Regions from separate parts of the Pseudoalteromonas sp. GutCa3 genome, predicted to be linked through region 2. Evidence: predicted binding sites of a transcription regulator. Region 2 holds the regulator's gene; each other region holds the start of a gene.
The links. The regulator ArgR, encoded in region 2, controls arginine synthesis, uptake and breakdown. The targets are predictions, from matches to a motif close to ANTGAATANNTATTCANT.
Positions count from the first base shown of each region.

Region 1: a site for ArgR is predicted at 1,448-1,465, ahead of CXF64_RS11315 (arginase family protein). Genes of this name have one in related genera too.
Region 3: a site for ArgR is predicted at 1,513-1,530, ahead of CXF64_RS08670 (aspartate aminotransferase family protein). Genes of this name have one in related genera too.

Region 1 covers NZ_PJBK01000067.1:303,918-307,207, reverse strand. Annotated here, with positions in the region: gene cdd (cytidine deaminase) at 1-229, shown strand, start outside; gene udp (uridine phosphorylase) at 298-1,053, opposite strand; gene CXF64_RS11315 (arginase family protein) at 1,508-2,617, shown strand; gene CXF64_RS11310 (amino acid ABC transporter substrate-binding protein) at 2,747-3,290, shown strand, end outside.
Region 2 covers NZ_PJBK01000011.1:17,949-21,238, reverse strand. Annotated here, with positions in the region: gene ispB (octaprenyl diphosphate synthase) at 1-153, shown strand, start outside; gene mdh (malate dehydrogenase) at 240-1,172, opposite strand; gene argR (transcriptional regulator ArgR) at 1,398-1,865, shown strand; gene CXF64_RS00120 (Dyp-type peroxidase) at 1,873-2,772, opposite strand; gene CXF64_RS00115 (ABC transporter ATP-binding protein) at 2,821-3,290, opposite strand, start outside.
Region 3 covers NZ_PJBK01000047.1:40,007-43,296, forward strand. Annotated here, with positions in the region: gene CXF64_RS08670 (aspartate aminotransferase family protein) at 72-1,277, opposite strand; gene CXF64_RS08675 (HDOD domain-containing protein) at 1,657-2,817, opposite strand; gene CXF64_RS08680 (anthranilate synthase component II) at 2,861-3,290, opposite strand, start outside.

The DNA.
Region 1 (3,290 bases), on a different contig from region 2:
TTACGGAAGTTACGCAGAAAACGCAGCATACAGCCCAAGCTTGTCGCCACTACAAAGTGCACTTAGCCAATTATTTATCGCAGGGCTTAGCTTTGATGAGCAGACGGTAAAAGGTATTACACTTTTAGAAACCGCAGGCCATGAAAACCAAGAGGGTGTAGCACGTGCTGTACTTGCAAGTTTTAAAAATCTACCGGCAATAGAAGTAATTAGCGCTCAGCTAAAATAAACTCTTAAAAACAATAAAGCACAGCCAGAGCTGTGCTTTACAATTTTATCTATTGAGTTTACTTGGTATTAATCAAGTAATACTTTAGCCGCTTCTAATACTACCGCTACAGATTTACGCTCAATTTCGCCATGGTCAACATTTGGTATTTCTTGGCGAGTACGATTAACAAGTACGCCGGCAACACATGCTGCTTGTAAACCAAGGGCTGCACACATAGTAAATAATGTTGCTGATTCCATTTCGTAGTTCATCACGCCCAGTTTTTGCCACTCTTCGCAGCTACCTTGTAGTGATTTAGGAACGTAACCAGAATGCGTATCGTAACGCTCTTGTCCTGGATAAAATGTATCGCTTGATGCAGTAATACCAATATGAAAATCGATATTTAAGTTTTTACATGCTTGTACCATAGCTTGTGTTGCATAAAAGTCAGACACAGCAGGGTAGCTAAGAGGAGCAAAATGCTGGCTTGCACCGTCTAAACGTACAGACGCTTGGCTAATTAAAATTTCGCCTTCGTTGATATGTGGCTGAATCGCACCTGTTGTACCAATACGTAAAAATTTACGCACGCCAAGTTGTGCTAATTCTTCTACTGCAATCGACGTAGATGGACCACCAATACCCGTAGAACAAACAACCACCGAATGGCCGTTTAGTTGACCTAAGTAAACATGAAACTCACGAGTTTGAGCAAGGCAGGTTGGGTTGTCTAGGAATTGTGAAATGCGTGCAGCACGATCTGGATCGCCCGGTACAATCGCAAGTTTTGCACCTTTAAGATCGTCAATACATAGTCCTAAGTGAAATACCTTTTCCATAGCTAAGCCTTTTTATAATAAATTGTGTCAATCTAGCATCATTGCTAGAAACGTTTATCAAGTACAGGACGATTGTCCGTTTTATCTTAACTCCTCCAATTAAGTCTTAATAATTTTAAGAACTAATTTGATTTATTCATCAACTATGAATATTCAATCAAGTGCTTATACAAGTAGCCTTGTTGTGCTGTTGACATGTTCAAGCAGACATAATAAGTATCAACCAAGCGCGTAACTACAATTAAATAGTTTATGGCAAATATTCATTAATATTAAATTAATTCAATGGCTTAAATTTGTATTAAGCACGTAAAAGATAACGTGTTTATTTATATTAGGCACAGACTTATTTAGCAAAGTGGAATTTATTTGAAGTTTAGGCACTTTTGGTGATTTTGCATAACTAATCAAAAGTAATTAGCTACGTACAGAATAAAAATCGAAGGAGTTTATTATGAGCACACAATTTGAAGCATTTAAAAACAAAGTTGAGCACTGTTTGTGCGCACCGGGTGATGGCGTATACACAGTAAATACTGCAAAAGAGCGCAAAGCCGCACTGCGTAATAAACTTTATGGACAAACTGAAAACGTTGATAATTTGTGGCGCGAGTCTTTAAATGAATTACCAAATTCTCCACATAAAGCCGTTATGTTAGGTATTAGCTCAGACTGTGGCGGTGGTATTTTACGCGGTGCAAACTGGGGGCCACTGTTTGTGCGCTCAGCTTTAATTGATCAGCAACCGCAGTGTCACTCGTTTGATTTAGGCGATGTACGTGTAATCCCACATTTACTTCATGATAAATACCTAAATGATGCAACCATTTCTAATTGCCAAAAAGCCCTATACGGTAATGAAGATAACGACTACTACGTAAGCCCATTATCAATCACAGAGGATGTATGCGACAGCTTTTACGCGACATTTAAAGATAAAGGGATATTTGGTATTGGTGGCGATCACTCAATTAGTTACCCACTTACCAAAGCGTACTTAAAAGCAAAACGTGAGCAAGGTAAGCGTACTGCTATTATTCACTTTGACGCGCATACAGATTTACTTGTTGAGCGCCTAGGCATAGATTTATGTTTTGGCTCTTGGTGTACACATATTTTAGAGTTTTTACCAGCGCCACATCATTTAATACAATTTGGTATACGCTCAAGTGGCAAGCCTAAAGCGCACTGGGAAAGTACCTTTGGCGTTAAGCAACATTGGGCACATGAAATCATTGAGCGCGGCGCAGCAGCGGTTGCTGCCGACGCTATTGCACAATTAAAAGCTGATAACGTTGATGAAGTATACGTAAGCTTTGATATTGATGCGCTTGATGCAGAGTTTGCATCTGCCACAGGTACGCCAGAACATAATGGTTTAACACCACAGCATGCGCTTGATATTTTATCAGCCATTGCGGATGAGTTTCCGATTACGGGTGCTGATATGATGGAAATAGCGCCATTTACCGACAGCTCTTTAGTGGGTCAATCAAGCTCTGAAACGACACTTAGAGAAGGCGCTAAAATTTCAGCCTTTTTAATTAGTGCGATGAACAAGTAAGCTGTAGGAGCTATAAATACTAGCACTATCAGCGTATAAGTGTGCATTACATGACTAAAAACTAGCAGTTCATAAAGCCTCAGCTATATTTATTAAATACTTATAATGAGTTAGTTGAGGCCTTGCTAAATGAAATTATTGATCTTTTTATTGTTCATTAGCTGTATTAAAGTTGATGCAACTGAAATCACAATAGTAACGGAAGTATTTCCGGACTTTCAGTATCTCAATGAAGATAATAAACTCGCTGGCCGTTCTGTCGATAAAGTTCATAAAGCGCTAGAAGGTACTGGTATAAAATACACTATGTTGGCGCATAGTTGGGCCATATCTTACAATGTAGCGCTACGTGATAAAAATACCTGTATATTTTCAATTGTTCGATTACCTAATAGAGAAAGTAAGTTTAACTGGGTAGGTGAACTGGAAAGCTTTGATTCAGCCATTTATGGTCTAAAATCTAGAGGTATAAAGTTAAATACTCTCAATGATGCTAAAAAATATAAAATAGCAGTACTGCGTGATAACTTTAGTCATCACTATTTGCTTGAGAGGGGCTTTAGTGAGAACAAGCATTTATTACTCATCGATAGCCTCGATAAAATAGATAAACTCATAAGCACTCGTCACAATATCCTTGATTTTGTTGTTCTTAGCAAAAAGCAATTTAGCT
Region 2 (3,290 bases):
GCACTAAAGCAAACTAATGCGCTTGAATTTACAATGCAAAAAGCAGAGCTTGAAGCTGACAAAGCTATTGCGTGTTTAGACTTTTTAGCTGAGTCTGACTATAAGCAAGCACTCATAAGCCTTGCCCGTATTGCGGTTGACCGCGACCACTAGTTTTAACCAGTTACACAGTGTGAAATTAATTCTGAGCAATAAAAAAGCCTGCAAATGCAGGCTTTTTTGTTATTCTACTTTGGCTATTACGCCATGAAATCAACACCTTCTTTGATGTCTTTTTTCAGTGTTTCAAGCATGTCATTTTTTGCTTTTGTTTCAAATGCGCTTAGTTCGCCGTAAGAAAGAATTTCTTCTACGCCGTTTTTACCTAAACGTACTGGATGTGCAAAGTACTCTGCATCGCCATTTTCAACAGCAACGTAAGCGTAATCTACAACTTCTTCACCCTGTAGGCCTTTAACTAAAGACATACAAAAACGAGCTGCAGCAGCACCCATAGATAGCGTAGCTGAACCACCGCCTGCTTTAGCATTTACAACTTCAGTACCCGCATTTTGGATACGTGGAGTAAGTGCAGCAACTTCTTCATCAGTGAAAGAAACACCTTCAACTTGAGAAAGTAGAGGAAGAATAGTTGTGCCTGAGTGACCACCAATTACTGGTACTTTAACAGTTGCTACGTCTACGCCTTTAAGTTCAGCAACAAATGCTTCTGAACGAATAACGTCAAGCGTAGTAATACCGAATACGCGTTTAGCGTCGTAAGTACCTGCTTTTTTGAATACTTCAGCAACGATTGGAACTGTGCCATTTACTGGGTTAGTAATAATACCTACTAACGCTTTAGGACAGCTAGCAACAATGCCTTCTGCTAAAGTTTTGATGATACCAGCATTTACATTAAATAAATCAGCACGATCCATACCTGGTTTACGTGGCATACCCGCTGGGATAAGAACGATGTCAGAGCCTTCAAGCGCTTTGTTTAATTCGTCTGCGCCAAAGCCTGCTACTTTAACATCTGTTGGGATGTGAGAAAGGTCAACCGCAACACCTGGTACTACTGGTGCAACATCATAAAGTGATAATTCAGAGCCAGCTGGTAAGCCTGTTTTTAATAATAAAGACAACGCTTGGCCGATACCGCCTGCAGCACCTAATACAGCAACTTTCATTGGAATTCTCCGTAATTTGAGGTAGGAAACATTTGTGGCTCTTAAGATAATGAAATTAGCGACTAAAAACAAATTTATCCTGTCTATTTCAAGTATATTTTCGACCATAGTCGTAAACTTTTGTGATTTAACGCATCAAACTGGCAAGTTAACTAAACAACTGCTGCATAATTATTCATTTTTGTGTAGAATTTGCGGCATAAATAACAAAAACGAATAAAGACTATGCAACCACAAGATAAACAAGAAGCACTGGTAAAAGCATTTAAATCACTATTAAAAGAAGAAAATTTTGGCTCTCAAGGCGAAATAGTTGATGCATTAAAAGATCAAGGCTTTGACAATATAAGCCAAAGTAAAGTATCGCGCATGCTAAGTAAATTTGGTGCTGTACGCACACGTAACGCCAAACAAGAAATGGTTTACTGCTTACCTGCTGAAATGGGTGTACCTACGGCTAAAAGCCCATTACGCCAATTAGTAATCGACATTATGCACAACGAAATGATGATCATTATTCGTACCAGTCCAGGCGCCGCTCAGCTTATCGCTCGTTTATTAGATTCATTAGGTAAAGCAGATGGCGTACTAGGAACAATTGCAGGCGACGATACTATTTTTATCGCTCCTGCTAAAATATCTGAAATAGATGTAACACTTGAACGTGTTCGCATTTTATTTGATACGGTTTAATAGCAAACTAAATTTGTTTTAAAAACCCGACTGAAGGCGCAAAGAAAGCAGAACCCATATCGGCTTGAGTAAAATCAAGCCAGTGGTCGTAACGATCCCCTTCCCCTAAACGACTATTAAGTACTTTTTCAAATGCGGTGCCCGTACAAGCGCATGTAATTGATAACATTCCCTGCTCATACACATCGCCATAAGGCATGCTCTGATTTAATAGTAGCGGTTGTCCGTCTTCGTCTTTTAGCTCACTTCGCGAAGCATGGCTGGTTTCGATCGCAGGGGTAATTAGCGTGTTATCAAGGCGCGTACGCCCCATTATTTGTTCTTGCTCGCTCAATGATAAATGCTGCCACATAGTTAAGTCATGCTTATAACGCTGTACATGAATATAACTCCCCTGATCTTCAAAATTACCAGGGTTACTAATTAAAGCCGTAGCGCGCTTTTTTCTTCCATGTGCGGTGTCGCCACCATAAATAAAACCATTAAAATCACGACCATCTAAAAAGCGAAAATTACGAATTTGCTCCACCAGCTCAACATCGGGAGCAAATAGTTTTAAAATTTGCAGCGCAAATAAATGGTTAACGTCTTCACGGTCAGAGCGAATTTGCACAAATAAATCGCACGGTTGTACGCTCATTTGATGATCGCTATGGTTTATATTAGGAAAGCTCTGTAGCTCGCTTGGGATGTATTCAGGGAGGATATGCGGCCAATATTGCGCACCAATAGCAACCATGCAAGAGAGCATTGATTCTGAAAATTGATCGCTAAATTCTTCTTCAATAGCGCTTACTTGTTTTAACTTTGCGCGAAGTGATTCATCTTGACCATCAAACACATTAAAAAATAAGTGCAAACCGTGTAAGTTTGCTTCAGCACAAATCCCTGATTGCGCTTGCGCCATTGTTATTCCTTAGTTTTACAGATAAAAACACAGCGAATAACAAATTAATTACGATTCGAAAAAATTCACCGTGTGAGGTTTTATTTTTATTATAACCTGTTCATTATTTTCAAATGACTGGCCATATTGTGCAGCAACTTCAATTTCTTGTTCATCAATAACAAGTGAATAAACATACGCCGAACCAATAAAGCGACGACTTATGATTGTAGCTCGCTTGCTGAATTTGTCACTTTGGTTATCTGCCACTAATTCTATTTGATGAGGGCGTACATATATAAGCCCTACGCTTACGTTATGCTTACTCTCAATATAAGATTCGACTAAACCAAATGGTGTTTTGTATTCAGTTGCTGTTAATACTTCTGCGCTCAAGTATATGCCTTGACCCAGAAACTCTGCAACCTCCTTTGAACATGGAGCTGCAAAAAGCTGCTCAGGCGTGCCTTGTTGCTCAATTTTACCGCGATGCATAATGGCAAGTGTATCTGAAAAGGCAAACGCCTCTTCTTTTGAAT
Region 3 (3,290 bases), on a different contig from region 2:
CCTTATAAATAACGGTAAATAGGAATTGCAGGGCAAGTAGTGCTTGCCCTTAATTGGTTGGCTTAAGTCGCTTATGCGTTTACTACGCTTGCTACTGCTTTTTCAAAGCGTGCCATACCTTCGCGAATGTCCGCTTCAGGAATTACTAAAGATGGAGTGAAACGTATTACGTCTGCACCAGCAACTAATGACATAAGGCCTTGCTCAGTCCCTGCCACTAAAAACTCTTTTGCACGACCTTTATATTGCTCGCTCACTACTGCACCAATTAATAAACCTTGGCCACGGATTTCGCTAAATACGTTGTATTTTTCGTTAACCGCAGTAAGTAGTTCATTAAATAATGCTGCTTTAGCTTTTACGCCAGCAAGTACTTCTGGCGTATTTACTGTATCAAATGCAGCTTCTGCAACAGCACACGCAAGCGGGTTGCCGCCATAAGTAGAACCATGAGTACCTACTTTAAGGTGCTGTGCAATCTCAGTTGTTGTGATCATAGCGCCAATAGGAAAACCGCCGCCAAGTGCTTTAGCTGAAGTTAAAATATCAGGTACTATGTTTAAGCCTTGGTATGCGTATAAATCGCCAGTACGGCCAACACCTGTTTGAACTTCATCAAAAATAAGCAGTGCGTTATGTTTAGTACATAAATCGCGAACGCCTTGAGCAAACTCGTCAGTGGGTGAAACAATACCGCCTTCACCTTGTAGAGGTTCCATCATTACGGCACATGTTTTGTCGCTGATAAGCGCTTCAAAAGCAGCTAGGTCGTTATAATCACAATGTACAATGTCGCCAGGCTTAGGACCAAAACCATCTGAATATGCAGCTTGGCCACCCACAGTTACGGTAAAGAATGTACGACCGTGGAAACCTTTGTTGAACGCGATGATTTGTGATTTTTCTGCGCCAAACTTATCAAGTGCAAAACGACGCGCTAACTTAAGCGCTGCTTCGTTTGCTTCTGCGCCTGAGTTGGCAAAATAAACTTTTTCAGCAAATGTAGCATCAACCATTTTTTTAGCTAGACGAAGTGCCGGCTCATTGGTCATTACATTTGATAGATGCCAGATTTTTTCGCCTTGCTCTTTTAATGCGCCTACTAATGCAGGGTGGCAATGGCCAAGACAGTTAACTGCAATACCACCAGCAAAGTCGATAAACTCTCGACCTTCTTGATCCCATACGCGAGAACCTTCGCCTCGAACAGGAATTACGCTTGAAGGTGCGTAGTTAGGAACCATTACGTGATCAAATAATTCGCGATTGACTGTCATTTTATTTCCTCTTAATTGTGAGCAACACAAAACATCAAAATAGGTGTTTGGTTAATATTTGTAACCAACTTTATAGGCAAGATCAGTAACCTGATAATTGCGCAAAATTGCTTTGTGGTTCAATTTTCAGACGCACATTATTTCAGAATTACTTATATCTGTCTCGTTAAAAACTTTCATGTATCCCTTGAAAATAAAGGGCTAAAGATATTATTTCATAGATAGTGAATAACTATTTGCATAGCTATTTATGCTTATTTTTAAACAACTAACCGCATGAGCACCAAGGCGCGCATGCTTTAATCGGCAAATATGCAATATAACAATAGAGTGAGAATGAATGGTTAGTCGCAAAAAAATTAACAAAAAATTCAGATTTTTAGTCAATTTGAATAGCTAAATTGGTAAAATTACTCGATTGGAGGGTTTTTAGTTCCGTTTTAGTGAACTTAAAGTACGAAAACCAGCTTAGAGTTTCATCAGGCTCAATAAGTTGATGCTCTTTTAAATTAAGATATTGAGAGTAGCAACGTGCCTTTAGCATTACTTCTGTTAACGGCAGTAATGTATCGCCTTTATCTACCCCATTTACTAGCTGCTGCATGACACCTTTAAACGGTAAATATTTAAAAGCCATTTTGTCTATTACTTTGGCGCTTACTTCTATCGACTTATTGCTAAGTAGAGTGGTTAAAAATAGCGGGTCGGGCTGTAGCTCTAATAATGCGGTGTGTAAATCTTTTTGGTTTTCATTTCGGGCTAACTGCACTTTGCGTTGCCATACTTTCTCAAACGTTTTTAAGTACAAGCGCACTAATGCAATTCGCCCTACATCTAAAAGCATACCAAGGGTAAATGCATGAACGTCATTCACATTATTAATTTGTGCAATTTTTTGCGCTGCAATCGCGTTTGCCATCGCGCTGTCGCGTAGCCGGCGTTTTAATAATGAAAATGGTTCGGTGCTATGTGGCATCCAATGACGCGCTGCAAATGTAGGAATCACTAGCTGTAAGTTATCAAGGCCAATATAACGAAGGGCAAGCGATGGTTTATCTACTTTTACAGACGTGTTTTTACTACGTTGATTACGGTAGTAAGGTAAATTAACAAGCGTTACTAATTCTCTACCCAACCAGCTTATATCATTAACCAGTGGCTCTAAACGCCCTACCGATGCCGACTTTACAGCTAATATATCGAGTATATTGGCAATGCCATCTTCAATACCTATAGTACTGTGAATTACGCCATCTATATCTTCAAGCTGCTTATATATAGCTGTTTCAATTGTTTTGTGCAGTTGCTCACTCGCTTGAGCGCGGTACTTATGATGTGCAGTACTGCTTTGCTGGCGTTTATTCTGTGCGGCCACTTCAACCTGAAGCAAAGTACGTTGCTTCATGGGTTCGCCGTAATCTATATCTAATGTATGAATGAAACCAATTTGCTGATGCGCAAAGCTGTGCCCAAGCAATAAGTCATGAGCCCGTTGGCTTAGTATTTTGGCAGTACGCTGCTGGGCTACAAGTTCAGTCATGACATCCATTAATAAAGTATTAAATGCTCTGTGTATTATAACATTAGAAGCGAGTTAAAAAGTTATCAAGCAGTTCTAAGCCTTGATCAGTTAGAATAGCTTCGGGGTGAAACTGCACACCTTCGATTGCTAGTTCTTTATGAAGTAACCCCATAATTTCGTCAAACTCGCCTTGCTCAGTCTGAGTCCATGCGGTTACTTCAAGTTCTTTAGGTAGAGTTTGTGATTTAACCACTAAAGAATGATAACGACACACTGTTAACGGGTTAGCTAAACCTTTAAACACCCCTTTATTAGTGTGAACTATGGGTGATGTTTTACCGTGCATTACTTTTTTAGCACGAATTACATCTCCCCCTAAAGCTTGTGCGATAGTTTGATGCCCCAAGCAAATTCCTAAAATAGGATATTGCCCTTTTAGTTGCTCAACAACATTTAACGAAATACCCGCTTCGTTAGGGGTGCATGGCCCC